Regions from separate parts of the Streptomyces sp. NPDC093546 genome, predicted to be linked through region 3. Evidence: riboswitches for the same ligand, from Rfam matches in the RefSeq annotation. Region 3 holds a riboswitch; each other region holds the start of a gene.
The links. A riboswitch is a leader RNA that binds a small molecule or an ion and turns the genes downstream of it on or off. The one in region 3 is predicted to bind thiamine pyrophosphate.
Positions count from the first base shown of each region.

Region 1 (4,844 bases), on a different contig from region 3:
CGCGCCTCGACTCGGTAGCGGCCGTCGAGCAGCTGGCCCACGAGCGGGTCGTGCAGGGTCGTATCCACCCGCCCGAGTCTACGAGCCCGCACCGACACCCCCGCCGCCCCGTACGGACCCCCGGCGCGACTGCAGCCGAGCTGTGACACCGCCGACGGCCCACGGGCCCGGCGGTGTCACACGCGCAGGTCAGAACGCCGGCCGCTCCGGGTCCAGGACCGCGCGCCCCTCCCGCGGGGACGACGCCTCCGCGAAGTGCCGGCGCGGGATCCTCCCGGCGCGGTACGCGAGGCGGCCCGCCTCGACCGCGTGGCGCATCGCCTCGGCCATCAGCACCGGCTCCTGCGCCCGCGTCACCGCCGACGCCAGCATCACCGCCGCGCACCCCAGCTCCATGGCGAGCGCCGCGTCCGACGCCGTACCGGCGCCCGCGTCCAGGATCACCGGCACGCGCGCGTGCTCCACGATCAGCTGGAAGTTGTGCGGGTTGCGGATGCCGAGCCCCGAGCCGATCGGCGAGCCGAGCGGCATGATCGCCGCACAGCCGACGTCCTCCAGCCTGCGCGCGAGCACCGGGTCGTCGTTGGTGTACGGCAGGACCGTGAAGCCGTCGTCGACCAGCGTCTCGGCCGCGTCGAGCAGTTCGACGGGGTCGGGCAGCAGCGTCCGCTCGTCGGCCACCACCTCCAGCTTGATCCAGTCCGTGCCGAGCGCCTCCCGCGCGAGCCGGGCCGTCAGGACCGCCTCGCCCGCGGTGAAGCAGCCCGCGGTGTTCGGCAGGACACGGATGCCCAGCTTGTCGAGGACGGACAGGACCGAGCCCCGGACGGTCGGGTCGAGCCGGCGCATGGCCACGGTCGTCAGCTCGGTGCCGCTGGCGGCGAGGGCGCGTTCCAGTACGTCGAGGCTGGGCGCCCCGCCCGTACCCATGATCAGCCGGGAGTCGAAGGCGGTCCCGGCGATGGTGAGACGGTCGTCCGCCATGGTTCAGCCCCCCTGGACCGCGGTCAGGACCTCGACGCGGTCGCCGTCGCCGAGCAGCGTCCCGGCCCACTGGCTGCGCGGGACGACGGTCTCGTTGACGGCGGCGGCGACACCGGACGGCGCTGTGGTGAGGGTGGCGACCAGCGCGTCGAGCGTGGTCGGGGCGGCGAGCTCGCGGGCCTCGCCGTTCACGGAGACGTTCATGACACTCCAACCGGAGAGACGGAAGAGACGGAAGAGACGGAAGAGGGGGCAGAAGCGGGGGAGGAGGCGGTCGTGGAGAAGCGGTCCGGGGCGAACGGACGCGCCTGTTCCGGCAGCTCACCGCTCACCAGCACCTCGGCCATCACGTCCCCCGTGACGGGCGTCAGCAGCACCCCGTTGCGGTAGTGCCCGGTCGCCAGGTGCAGGCCCGGCAGGGCGCTCGGGCCCAGCAGCGGCGCGTTGTCGGGGGAGCCCGGGCGCAGCCCCGCGCGGGTCTCGGCCAGCGGCAGCTCGGTGATGCCCGGCACCAGCTCGTGCGCGTCGCGCAGCAGCTCGTAGACCCCGCCCGCGGTGACCGTGGTGTCCCAGCCGAGCTCCTCGCTCGTGGCGCCTACGACGAGCTCGCCGTTCTCGCGCGGCACCAGGTAGACATGGCTGCCGCGCACAACCGCCCGTACCGTGCGGGAGAGGAACGGCGCGTACGCGCGCGGCACCGTCAGGCGCAGCACCTGCCCCTTGACGGGCCGTACCGGCGGAAGCACATCGTCCGGTACGCCGCCGAGCCGGCCGCTGAGGCTCCCCGCGGCCAGCACCACCTGATCGGCGGCGAGTTCCGTGCCGTCCTGCAAGGCCGCCCCGGCCGCCCGCTCCCGTACCACCGTCAGCCGCTCCGCCCAGCCGCGGTGGAAGACCACCCCGGCCCGCTCGCACGCGGCGACCAGGGCCGCCGCGAGCCGCCGCGGATCGACCTGGTGGTCGCCGTCCACCCGCAGCCCGCCGCGCACGCCGGGCGCCAGCATGGGCTCCAGGCGGCGGCACTCGCGGCCGTTGAGCCACTCGGACTCCAGGCCGCAGCGGCTCTGCAGCGCGTGCAGCTCGCGCAGATGGGCGCGGTCGTCGGCGTCCAGCGCGACGGCCAGCGTGCCGCACGCGCGGTAGCCGACGTCGAGGCCGCCCGACGCCTCCCGGAGTTCGGCGACGAAGTCCGGGTAGCGGCGCGCCGACGCGAGGTTGAGGGCGAGGAGCGTCTCCTCGCCGTAGTGGAGCTCGGTGACCGCGGCGAGCATGCCCGCCGCGACCTGGGCGGCCCCGCCGCCCGGCTCGGGGTCGACGACGGCGGTGCACAGCCCCCGCCGCGCCGCCCGCCAGGCCGTGACCAGGCCGATGATCCCGCCCCCGATGACGAGGACATCCGAGACGGCCGAGCCTGTACGTGTCGATTCCGTACGTGTCGATCCACGTGGATGCATGGGCGTCCAGCCCCTCCCTTCGCCGGCATGACCCGGATCAGGTTCGTACGGTCGGAGGCCGTCCAGCCTCCCTCTCAGCCCGGTGCGTCCGGGCTCCCGCGAGTGCTCTACGGCGGCCAGCCTAACCCGACCGCTCAACGGGCAGTAAGGGTGTCTTCACTCTGGCCCGACAACGCGTCACCTACGTATGGTGATCGCGTGAGCGAGCGGATGCATACAGAGATGCATACAGAGCGGCCCGCGGCCGAGCGGCGCGTCGTCATCGTCGGAGCCGGAATAGCCGGCGTACAGACCGCGGTGGCCCTGCGCGAACAGGGCTTCACGGGGCCGGTGCTGCTGATCGGCGCCGAGCCGCACCAGCCGTACGACCGCCCGCCGCTGTCCAAGGCGGTGCTGCTCGGCACGGCGGAGGGCTCCGCCTTCGAGGTCGACTTCGAGGCCCTCTCCATCGACCTGCGCCTGGGCCTGTCCGTGACCGGCGTACGCCCCCTCGCGCACGAGATCGACACGGAGGAGGGACCCGTTCCCTACGACGTGCTGGTCGTCGCGACCGGCGCCGTGCCCCTGGCGCTGCCCGGCTCCGAGGGCGTCCCCGGCGTCCATCTGCTGCGCACCCTCGACGACGCCGAGCGGCTGCGCCCCGTCCTCGCCGAGCAGCACGACATCGTGGTCGTCGGCGCCGGCTGGATCGGCGCCGAGTTCACCACGGCCGCCCTCGGGGCGGGCTGCGCGGTGACGGTCGTGGAGGCCGCGGAACGGCCGCTGGCGGGCGCCCTGCCGGCCGAGGTCGCCGCTCCGATGGCCGACTGGTACGAGGAGGCCGGCGCCAAACTCCTGACCGACGCGCGCGTGGGGCACGTCGAACCGGGCGAGGTGGCCCTGGAGGACGGCCGGATCCTGCCCGCCGGGGCGGTGGTCGTCGGGATCGGCGCCCGGCCCGCCACCGACTGGCTGACCGGCTCCGGCATCGCCCTCGGCACCGCCGGCGCCGTCCTCGCGGACGACCACCTGCGCACCTCCGTGCCCGATGTGTACGCCGTCGGCGACTGCGCCTCCTTCCCCTCCGCCCGCTATGGCGAGCGGCTGCTGGTCCACCACTGGGACAACGCCCTCCAGGGGCCGCGCACGGTCGCGGCCGGGATCGTGGGCGAGGCGCCGCACCCGTACGACCCGGTGCCGTACTTCTGGTCCGAGCAGTTCGGCCGCTTCGTGCAGTACGCGGGCCACCACGGGGCCGCCGACGCGATGGTGTGGCGCGGCGATCCGGCCGGTGCCTCCTGGTCCGTGGCGTGGCTGCGGGAGAACGTCCTGGTCGCCCTGCTGGCGGTCGGCCGCCCCCGGGACCTCGCGCAGGGCCGCAAGCTGATCGAGGCGGGCACACCGCTCGACGCGGAGCGTGTCGCCGACCCGTCCGTAGCCCTGAAGGCCGCGGCTCTGGCGTAGGTGCAGGTCGTGTCTCGCTGGTTCCGTGGCTCCGTGGCTCCGTGGCTCCGTGGCTCCGTGGCTCCGTGGCGCTTGCGACGCGCCCTCGGCCCAGCCCGGGTACCGCGTGTCAGTCCGGGATGGCACGCTTGTCCCGTGACCGAGATTGACGCAAAGATCGATGCTCTCGTCCCCGCCTGGCTCCACCTGCCCGACATCGCGGAAATGCTGGATGTCGAGGTGACGCGCGTGCGGCAGCTGGTCAAGGAGGGCCAGCTGATCGCCGTGCGCCGCGGTGAGAACCGGACGCTGCAGGTCCCTGCCGCCTTCATCAAGGACGGCAAGGTCCTCAAGGGCCTCTCCGGGACCCTGACGCTGCTGCGGGACGACGGCTTCACCGACGAAGAGATGCTGGAGTGGCTCTTCACCCCCGACCCGTCCCTGCCGGGCACGCCCGCGCAGGCGCTCAGCGAGAATCGCGGCACGGAGGTGAAGCGCCGAGCCCAGGCGCTCGCCGTCTGACGAACCGAACGAATACCGACACCAGGTGGTGTACGGGCCGGCCCGCGCTCGCGCGCGGCCGGTCCGTGCACCACCGCACCAACGGGGGGAACCTCTGATGGCCACCGCACGCGCGCTCCTGTCCGACGCCCGGCTGTACCTGTGCACGGACGCCCGGAAGCGCCAGGGGGACCTCCCCGAGTTCCTCGACGCCGTGCTCGCCTCCGGTGTGGACGTCGTCCAGCTGCGGGACAAGGGCATGGAGGCCGGCGAGGAGCTGGAGCACCTGGAGGTGTTCGCGGACGCCTGCCGCCGCCACGGCAAGCTGCTCGCGGTGAACGACCGGGCCGACGTGGCGCACGCCATCGGCTCCGACGTGCTGCACCTGGGCCAGGGTGACCTGCCGGTTCCGGCCGCGCGCGCGATCCTCGGCGACCAGGTGCTGATAGGCCGCTCCACGCACGGCGAGGCGGAGGTCGACGC
Region 1 covers NZ_JBIWJG010000004.1:265,224-270,067, forward strand. Annotated here, with positions in the region: gene pknB (Stk1 family PASTA domain-containing Ser/Thr kinase) at 1-68, opposite strand, end outside; gene ACIRNI_RS10890 (thiazole synthase) at 190-984, opposite strand; gene thiS (sulfur carrier protein ThiS) at 988-1,188, opposite strand; gene thiO (glycine oxidase ThiO) at 1,185-2,438, opposite strand; TPP riboswitch at 2,436-2,548, opposite strand; gene ACIRNI_RS10905 (NAD(P)/FAD-dependent oxidoreductase) at 2,661-3,881, shown strand; gene ACIRNI_RS10910 (Rv2175c family DNA-binding protein) at 4,017-4,382, shown strand; gene thiE (thiamine phosphate synthase) at 4,480-4,844, shown strand, end outside.
Region 1: it holds a riboswitch for thiamine pyrophosphate, as region 3 does, so the genes downstream of both, thiO (glycine oxidase ThiO) here and thiC (phosphomethylpyrimidine synthase ThiC) in region 3, are expected to answer to the same signal.

Region 2 (4,844 bases), on a different contig from region 3:
CACCGTGGTCAGTGACACCGGCGCGTACGCGGTCGGCTGGCGCTTCGGCAGGCGGAAGCTCGCGCCGCGCATCAGCCCCGGCAAGACGCGCGAGGGCCTGGTCGGCGCGGTGGCGTTCGCCATGGCGGCGGGCGCCCTGTGCATGGAGTTCGCCATCGACGGCGGCACCTGGTGGCAGGGCCTGCTGCTGGGCCTCGCGGTCGCGGTGAGCGCCACGCTCGGCGACCTCGGCGAGTCGATGATCAAGCGGGACCTGGGCATCAAGGACATGGGCACCCTGCTCCCGGGCCACGGCGGCATCATGGACCGGCTGGACTCGCTGCTGCCGACGGCGCCGGTGGTGTGGCTGCTGCTGGTGCTGTTCGTCGGCGCCGGCTGACAGGAACAGGCCGAACCGCCGTCCGGTTACCCTGGAAGGGCTCGTCGCATCGAGGCGGCGGGCCCTTTCGGCCCCGTACCCACAGGCGGGGATCATCCGGTGAGGTCCCCCGGCTCAGCTCCCGCGGCCTCGTCTTTACTGAGGAGTACCAGGTCATGCCACGCCCCGCCCCGGGAGAGCTCACCTTCGTCGCGCCCCGCGGAGCCGTGAAGCCGCCGCGGCACCTCGCCGACCTCACGCCCGCCGAGCGCAAGGAAGCGGTGGCCGCGATCGGCGAGAAGCCGTTCCGCGCCAAGCAGCTGTCCCAGCACTACTTCGCGCGGTACGCGCACGACCCCGCCGAGTGGACCGACATCCCGGCCGCCTCGCGCGAGAAGCTCGCCGCCGAGCTGCTGCCGGACCTCATGAGCGTCGTACGGCACATCTCGTGCGACGACGACACCACCCGCAAGACCCTGTGGCGGCTGCACGACGGCACGCTCGTCGAGTCGGTCCTCATGCGCTACCCGGACCGCGTGACGATGTGTATCTCGTCGCAGGCGGGCTGCGGCATGAACTGCCCGTTCTGCGCCACCGGCCAGGCCGGCCTCGACCGGAACCTGTCGACCGCCGAGATCGTGCACCAGATCGTCGACGGCATGCGGGCGCTCAGGGACGGCGAGGTGCCGGGAGGCCCCGCCCGCCTCTCCAACATCGTCTTCATGGGCATGGGTGAGCCGCTCGCCAACTACAAGCGGGTCGTGGGCGCCATCCGGCGGCTGACCGACCCCGAGCCCGACGGCCTCGGACTGTCGCAGCGCGGCATCACCGTCTCCACCGTCGGCCTCGTGCCCGCGATGCTGCGCTTCGCCGACGAGGGCTTCAAGTGCCGCCTCGCCGTCTCGCTGCACGCCCCCGACGACGAGCTGCGCGACACCCTGGTCCCCGTCAACACCCGCTGGAAGGTCCGCGAGGTGCTGGACGCCGCCTGGGAGTACGCCGAGAAGTCCGGCCGCCGCGTCTCCATCGAGTACGCCCTCATCCGCGACATCAACGACCAGGCCTGGCGCGGCGACCTGCTGGGCCGCCTCCTCAAGGGCAAGCGCGTCCACGTCAACCTCATCCCGCTGAACCCGACCCCCGGCTCGAAGTGGACCGCCTCGCGCCCCGAGGACGAGAAGGCGTTCGTCGAGGCGATCGCCGCCCACGGCGTACCGGTCACCGTCCGTGACACCCGCGGGCAGGAGATCGACGGCGCCTGTGGACAGCTCGCGGCCGCCGAACGCTGAGCTTGTACTCTGAGCTCGAACACACCTGCATATTCCGACAGGGGAGCGCCACAGCGCTGAGAGTGCGGCAGCCGTCCAGGCCGCAGACCCTCTGAACCTCGCCCAGGTCATTCTGGGTAGGAAGTTCGGTCGTTACTCGAGCTGTTGCGCCCTGCCCATCCCTCCGAGGGGTGGGCGGGGCCGCGTCTCTTCCTGGACACCCCCAGGAGGAATCTCAGTGAGCACCACCAAGAAGATCACGGTCGGCGCCCTCGCCGCCGCGCTGGGCGTCACGACGCTCACCGCCTGCGGCGACGGCGGCTCGGACAAGGCGTCCGACGGCGGCGGTACGAAGTCGAAGACCGTGACGCTCGTCAGCCACGACTCCTTCAACGCCTCCAAGGAGGTCCTGAAGGAGTTCACCAAGGAGACCGGCTACACCGTCAAGGTGCTGAAGAGCGGCGACGCCGGCGAGGCCGTCAACAAGGCGATCCTCACCAAGGGCGCCCCGCAGGGCGACGTCTTCTTCGGCGTCGACAACACCCTGCTGTCGCGCGCCCTCGACAACGGCCTCTTCGAGCCGTACGAGGCCAAGGGCCTGGACCGGGTCCCCGCAGACGTACAGCTCGACAAGGACAAGCACCGCGTCACGCCCGTCGACACCGGCGACATCTGCGTCAACTACGACAAGAAGTACTTCGCGGACAAGAAGCTCGCGCCGCCGCAGACCTTCGACGACCTCGCCAGGCCGCAGTACAAGGACCTCCTCGTGGTCGAGAACCCGGAGCGCTCCTCGCCCGGCCTCGGCTTCCTGCTCGGCACGGCCGCCCAGTACGGCGACGAGGGCTGGCAGGACTACTGGAAGAAGCTGAAGGCCAACGGCGTCAAGGTCGTCGACAGCTGGGAGCTCGCCTACAACCAGGAGTTCTCCGGCTCGGCCGGCGGCAAGCAGGCCAAGGGCGACCGGCCGCTCGTCGTGTCGTACGCCTCCAGCCCGCCGGTCGAGGTGCTCTACGCCGACCCGCAGCCGGCCGAGGCGCCGACCGGGGTCTCCACCGGCACCTGCTTCCGCCAGACCGAGTTCGTCGGCCTGCTGACGGGCGCGAAGAACCCGGAGGGCGGCAAGGCCCTGATCGACTTCATGATCGGCAAGAAGTTCCAGGACGACATGCCGCTCCAGATGTTCGTGAACCCGGTCGCCAAGGACGCGGCGCTGCCGGAGCTGTTCACCAAGCACGGCGTGACGGTCGACAAGCCGCACACCGTCGCCCCCGAGAAGATCGCCGAGAAGCGTGACGGGTGGATCCGGTCGTGGTCCTCGCTCGTCCTGAAGTAGGCGTCTCCCGCGGCACCCTCAGGCGCGGCGCGCTGCGGGCGGGGCTCATGGTCCTGCCCGTGGCGTTCCTCGCCCTCTTCTTCGCCTACCCCGTCGCCGCGATCGTCGGCCGGGGCCTGCGGACGGGGGAGGGCACCTGGGAGTTCGGGCGGCTCGGCGAGGTGCTGGGCCGCCCGGACATCCTGGACGTGCTCTGGTTCACCACCTGGCAGGCGCTCGCCTCCACCGCGCTGACCCTGCTGGTCGCGCTGCCCGGCGCGTACGTCTTCGCCCGCTTCGACTTCCGCGGCAAGGGCGTGCTGCGGGCGGTCGTCACCGTGCCGTTCGTGCTGCCGACCGTCGTCGTCGGCACGGCGTTCCTCGCGCTCGTCGGGCGGGGCGGGCTCCTGGACGAGCTGTGGGGCGTGCGGCTGGACACCACCGTGTGGGCGATCCTGCTGGCGCACGTCTTCTTCAACTACGCCGTCGTCGTCCGCACGGTCGGCGGCCTGTGGGCGCAGCTCGACCCGCGCCAGGAGGAGGCCGCGCGGGTGCTCGGCGCCTCCCGTTTCGGGGCGTGGCGGCGGGTGACCCTGCCCGCGCTCGCGCCCGCCGTGGCCGCCGCCGCCCTGATGGTCTTCCTCTTCACGTACACCTCCTTCGGCGTCGTACAGATCCTCGGCGGGCCCGCGTACGCCACGCTGGAGGCGGAGATCTACCGGCAGACCGCGCAGCTGCTCGACCTGGAGACGGCGGCCGTGCTCACGCTGGTGCAGTTCGCGGCCGTCGGCGCCGTCCTCGCCGTGCACGCCTGGACGGTACGCAGGCGGGAGACCGCGCTGAAGCTGGTGGACGCCGCCATGACCGCGCGGCGGCCGCGCGGGGCCGGGCAGTGGACGCTGCTGGGCACCGTCCTCGTGACGATCGCGCTGCTGCTCGTGCTGCCGCTCGCCGTGCTGGTGCAGCGCTCCTTCGACGGGGGGCTCGGTTACTACCGGACGCTCGGGGACGCCGACGCGGGCGGCGGGACCTTCCTCGTGCCGCCGGTCGAGGCGATCGGGAACTCGCTGGAGTACGCGCTCGCCGCCACCGCGATCGCGCTGGCCGTCGGGGGGCTCGCGGCCGCGGCGCTCACCCGGCGGGCCGGGCGGCTGGTGTGCGGCTTCGACGCGCTGCTGATGCTGCCCCTCGGCGTGTCCGCCGTCACCGTCGGCTTCGGCTTCCTCATCACGCTGGACGAGCCGCCGCTCGACCTGCGCTCGTCGTGGATCCTGGTGCCGCTGGCCCAGGCCCTCGTCGGCGTGCCCTTCGTCGTACGGACCATGCTGCCGGTGCTGCGGGCCGTGGACGAGCGGCTGCGGGAGGCGGCGGCCGTGCTCGGGGCGTCGCCGTGGCGCGTGTGGCGCGAGGTCGACCTGCCGCTGGTGCGGCGGGCGCTGCTGGTGGCGGCCGGGTTCGCGTTCGCCGTGTCGCTGGGCGAGTTCGGCGCGACCGTCTTCATCGCGCGGCCCGACAACCCGACGCTGCCGGTGGCCGTCGCCCGGCTCCTCGGCCGGCCCGGGGAGCTCAACTACGGCCAGGCCATGGCCCTGTCGACGATCCTGATGGTGGTGTGCGCGGTGGCGCTGCTGCTGCTCGAACGTATCCGTGTCAACCGCTCCGGGGAGTTCTGACCATGCTGCGCCTTGACGGCGTGACCGTACGCTTCGGGGCCCGCGCCGCCCTCGACGCGGTGGACCTGGCGGTCGCCGACCACGAGATCGTGTGCGTGCTCGGCCCGAGCGGCAGCGGCAAGTCGACCCTGCTGCGGGTCGTCGCCGGGCTCCAGCCCGTGGACGGCGGCCGGGTGCTGCTGGACGGCGCGGACCAGGCGGGCGTGCCGGTCCACCGGCGCGGCGTCGGG
Region 2 covers NZ_JBIWJG010000001.1:576,874-581,717, forward strand. Annotated here, with positions in the region: gene ACIRNI_RS02540 (phosphatidate cytidylyltransferase) at 1-379, shown strand, start outside; gene rlmN (23S rRNA (adenine(2503)-C(2))-methyltransferase RlmN) at 535-1,647, shown strand; TPP riboswitch at 1,677-1,788, shown strand; gene ACIRNI_RS02550 (thiamine ABC transporter substrate binding subunit) at 1,865-2,962, shown strand; gene ACIRNI_RS02555 (ABC transporter permease) at 2,995-4,614, shown strand; gene ACIRNI_RS02560 (ABC transporter ATP-binding protein) at 4,617-4,844, shown strand, end outside.
Region 2: it holds a riboswitch for thiamine pyrophosphate, as region 3 does, so the genes downstream of both, ACIRNI_RS02550 (thiamine ABC transporter substrate binding subunit) here and thiC (phosphomethylpyrimidine synthase ThiC) in region 3, are expected to answer to the same signal.

Region 3 (4,844 bases):
CACAAGTTCCACCACATCACCGAGGACCTGCGGGTGCTGGTGGTGTTCTCTCCGCCCGAGAGCTGAGCCCGGCCGCGAAGTCGCCCTGAATCCGTCAGTCCCTAGGGGAAGGATCAGGGAAGAGCGAGGGGCGCGGAGCCCCCGCCGGCCGCCTCCGCGCGCCTAGCATCGAAGGCGTCAAGGTCCACAGATCCGGCGGCGCAGAGAGACGAGGCAGGGACGATGGCGGTGAAGGAGCTTCTGGCGGGGCTGCCGTGGTGGGTGAAGTGGGTTGCCATACCCCTCATCGCGGTGCTGGTCTTCGGTGGTCTGATCGCGAGCGCGGTCGTCATGCTGGTCGGGTTGCTGTTCAAGGTGCTGGTCTTCGTCGCGCTCGTCGGCGGACTGATCTACGTCGTACGGAAGTTCACGTCGTCGTCATCCTCGTCGTCCCGCAGCGACTGGTGACGGCAGCGGTCTCGCCATTCCCCGTATCCGGCCATCTGCACGGGTGTTAGCCCGGGCGGGGGAACGGCCCCCGCGAAACCCCGCCCCGGCAGGAGGCTGCCCATAGAGTGGCAGCCTTCCTCGGCGACACGGCGCGGCTGTGCAGAATCGTCGCAGCAAGATCGAGTCGCCCGCAGTACCAGAAAACTCACTCCTTGTGATCCTCTAGTCCCTCCAGGACGATGACGATTAAACCAAGAGGGCGTTGTTCACCACTGCTTCATCCACTGCGGGGTACATGATGCGCGAGTCGGTTCAGGCCGAGGTCCTGATGAGTTTCATCGTTTCCGAGGAGCTCTGCTTCAGGATTCCGGTCGAGCTCGGGTACGAGACGAAGGATCCCTTCGCGGTCCGGATGACCTTCCACCTGCCCGGGGACGCCCCGGTGACCTGGGCGTTCGGACGCGAGTTGCTGCTCGACGGGATCAACGCACCGAGCGGCGAGGGAGACGTCCACATCGCGCCGACCGGGCCGGAGGACCTGTCGGACGTCAGCATCCGCTTGCAGGTCGGCGCCGACCGGGCGCTCTTCCGTGCGAGCGCGCCGCCGCTGGTGGCGTTCCTGGACCGCACCGACAAGCTGGTGCCCCTGGGGCAGGAGCTCACGCTCGGTGACTTCGAGCAGGACCTGGAGGATGCGCTCGGCCGGATCCTCGCCGAGGAGAACGCCGGCTGACCCTCCAGGGCCGGTCACCTCTTGCGCCGGCGGCCCCGGCCGCCCCGGCCCGTCGCGGCCGTCGCGGCGGCGGGCCCCGGCGCTCCGGCGTCGCCCGGCCGGTCGGCGGAGACGACGAGCGCGGCCAGTGCGGTGGTGACCGGCACCGAGGCGACCAGCCCGATCGAGCCGACGAGCGTCCGTACGATCTCCTGGGCCACGATCTCGCTGTTGGCGACCGTCCCCACGCTGCTCTGCGCGATGGAGAAGAGCAGCAGCAGCGGGAGCGCCGCGCCCGCGTACGCCAGCACCAGCGTGTTGACCACCGAGGCGATGTGGTCGCGGCCGATGCGGATACCGGCCCGGTACAGCGCCCGCGGGCCCATCGACGGGTCCGCCTGGTGCAGTTCCCACACGGCCGACGTCTGGGTCACCGTCACATCGTCGAGCACGCCCAGAGAACCGATGATCACGCCGGCCAGCAGAAGACCCGACATGTCGATGTTCGGGTAGAGCCCGTGAATCAGGCCGGTGTAGTCGTCGGTGTTGCCGGTGAGCGACGCCCAGCCGATGAAAGCGGAGCCCAGCAGGCCGATCAGAAGCAGCGAGATGAGCGTGCCCAGCACCGCCACCGATGTCCGCGCGGTCAGGCCGTGGCACAGGTAGAGCGCCATCAGCATGATCGCGCTCGACCCCACCACCGCGACGACCAGCGGGTTGGACCCCTGCAGGATCGCCGGGAGGATGAAGAGCGTCAGGACGAGGAAGCTCAAGGCGAGGGCGGTCAGCGCCATCAGGCCGCGCATCCGGCCGACGGCCACCACTGCCAGCGCGAAGACGCCGGCGAGCAGTGCCACCGGGATCCTGCGGTCCACGTCCGTGACGGAGTACTGCAGGTCGCGGGGCGCGTCGGGCGCGTACGCCACCACGACGCCCTGGCCCTCGTCCAGTTGGCGGGGCGAGTCCGGCTGGACCACCTCGACGAACGTGCGGCCCTTGTCCTTGCCCGTGGTGACCTCGACCGTCGCCTTCGCGCACTTGCCCTGCTGGGCGTTGACCGCCTCGCGCCCCTGGGGCGTCGTCGTGTCGCCGGTCGGGGGGACCTGAGCGGCGTTCACGTCCTTGCAGTCCACCCGCTCGACGCGGACGACCGTGCCCTGCTCGGTCTGCCGGTCGAAGCCCACACCGGTGCGTTCGTGGGCCGGGGCGCCGCCCGGCCACAGGATGGCGAGACCGACGACGACCGCCGTGGCGAAGGGGATCAGTACGGCCGCGATGACCTTGCGCAGATGCCGGGATACCGGCGCGGCAGGGCCGTGGCTGTGCGCATGACCGTGCGCATGACCGAGTGCGTGCCGGTCCGGCTCAGGTGTCTCGTGCGAGGAAGTCACGGACCGATCATCGCAAGAACGTGGGGCCCCCTCTGTTCAGCGCGGCCGCAAGGACGCTAGCGTGGTGACACCTTTTGCACACGCGGGAGCTCGGAGCACCGGGCTGAGAGGGCGCTGATCTCCGTACGAGACGTACGGGAAACGCTGCGTCGACCGCCGAACCTGTTACCGGGTAATGCCGGCGTAGGGAGTAGGTCACGATGACCGTTCAGGACGCACGCACGCCTGCCTCGAACCAGAACGACGAGGCCGGGAAGTCCATCGGATGGCACAAGGGATACCTCGAGGGCTCGCGCCCCGACCTCCGCGTGCCGGTCCGCAAGGTGCACCTCACCAACGGCAAGGACGTGACGCTGTACGACACGTCAGGGCCGTACACCGATCCGAATGTCGAGACCGACGTACGCCGCGGCCTGCCGCCGCTGCGGGAGAACTGGATCATCGGGCGCGGCGACACCGAGGAGTACGCCGGCCGCCCGGTCCGCCCCGAGGACGACGGGATCAAGCACACCTCGCCGCGCGGCGGGCTGCGCAACCTCGACGCCGTCTTCCCGGGCCGTCCGCGCCAGCCCCGCCGGGGCCGTGACGGACAGGCGGTGACGCAGCTCGCGTACGCCCGCCGCGGCGAGATCACGCCGGAGATGGAGTACGTCGCGATCCGCGAGAACGTCTCCCCGGAGGTCGTCCGCGAGGAGATCGCGGCGGGCCGCGCGGTGCTGCCGGCGAACGTCAACCACCCGGAGATCGAGCCGATGATCATCGGCAAGCGGTTTCTGGTGAAGGTCAACGCCAACATCGGCAACTCCGCGGTCACCTCGTCCATCGAGGAGGAGGTGGAGAAGATGACCTGGGCCACCCGCTGGGGCGCCGACACGGTCATGGACCTCTCCACCGGCCGCAACATCCACACCACCCGCGAGTGGGTGCTGCGCAACTCGCCCGTCCCCATCGGCACCGTGCCGCTCTACCAGGCGCTGGAGAAGGTCGACGGCAGGGCCGAGGAGCTGACCTGGGACATCTACAAGGACACGGTCATCGAGCAGGCCGAGCAGGGCGTCGACTACATGACCGTCCACGCCGGCGTGCTCCTGCGGTACGTGCCGCTGACGGCGCGCCGCAAGACCGGCATCGTCTCGCGCGGCGGCTCCATCATGGCCGCGTGGTGCCTGGCGCACCACAAGGAGTCGTTCCTGTACGAGAACTTCGAGGAGCTCTGCGAGATCCTCGCCGCGTACGACGTGACGTTCTCGCTCGGTGACGGCCTGCGGCCGGGCTCGATCGCGGACGCCAACGACGAGGCGCAGTTCGCGGAGCTGCGGACGCTCGGCGAGCTGAACCAGATCGCCAAGCGGCACAACGTCCAGACGATGATCGAGGGCCCGGGCCATGTCCCGATGCACAAGATCAAGGAGAACATCGACCTCCAGCAGGAGATCTGCGAGGAGGCGCCGTTCTACACGCTCGGCCCGCTGACCACCGATGTCGCGCCCGCCTACGACCACATCACCTCCGGTATCGGCGCCGCGATGATCGCCTGGTGGGGCACCGCGATGCTCTGCTACGTCACGCCGAAGGAGCACCTCGGCCTGCCGAACCGGGACGACGTGAAGACCGGCGTCATCACGTACAAGATCGCCGCGCACGCGGCGGACCTGGCCAAGGGGCACCCGGGCGCGCAGGAGTGGGACGACGCGCTGTCGGACGCGCGGTTCGAGTTCCGCTGGGAGGACCAGTTCAACCTGGCCCTCGACCCGGACACGGCGCGGGAGTTCCACGACGAGACGCTGCCCGCCGAGCCGGCGAAGACCGCGCACTTCTGCTCGATGTGCGGTCCGAAGTTCTGCTCGATGAAGATCTCGCAGGACATCCGGCGGGAGCACGGCGGGGATCTCAAGCAGGACGAGATCGAGGCCGGTATGGCGGAGAAGTCCGCGGAGTTCGCCGCCGCCGGGAACCGGGTCTACCTGCCGCTGGCGGACTGACCCCGCGGCGACCCGCTCACGCGGGTGCGAACGGATGTTTCACGTGAAACACGCGCCCCGGTGCACCGGTCATTCCGACCGGTGCTCGGGGCCGCCGAAGTCCCGGCCCCCGAACTCCGGACCGGCGAAGTCGGGGCTGGTGAAGTCCGGGCTGGTGAAGGCCGGCCGCGTCGCCGAACCGCCCTCGCTCGGGCTGGAGAAGTCCGGCCCGCTGTAGCCGACCTTCGGGATCCGCCCGAGCGGGCGCGGCGGGACGCCGGAGGTCGGGTCTGCGCTCGGGTCGGCCAGGGCGTCGCGCAGGAACGGCAGGATGCCCCGCTCCAAGAGGGC
Region 3 covers NZ_JBIWJG010000002.1:162,362-167,205, reverse strand. Annotated here, with positions in the region: gene ACIRNI_RS03865 (cupin domain-containing protein) at 1-66, shown strand, start outside; gene ACIRNI_RS03860 (DUF5326 family protein) at 229-447, shown strand; gene ACIRNI_RS03855 (SsgA family sporulation/cell division regulator) at 728-1,162, shown strand; gene ACIRNI_RS03850 (YibE/F family protein) at 1,177-2,532, opposite strand; TPP riboswitch at 2,605-2,739, shown strand; gene thiC (phosphomethylpyrimidine synthase ThiC) at 2,733-4,514, shown strand; gene ACIRNI_RS03840 (hypothetical protein) at 4,584-4,844, opposite strand, start outside.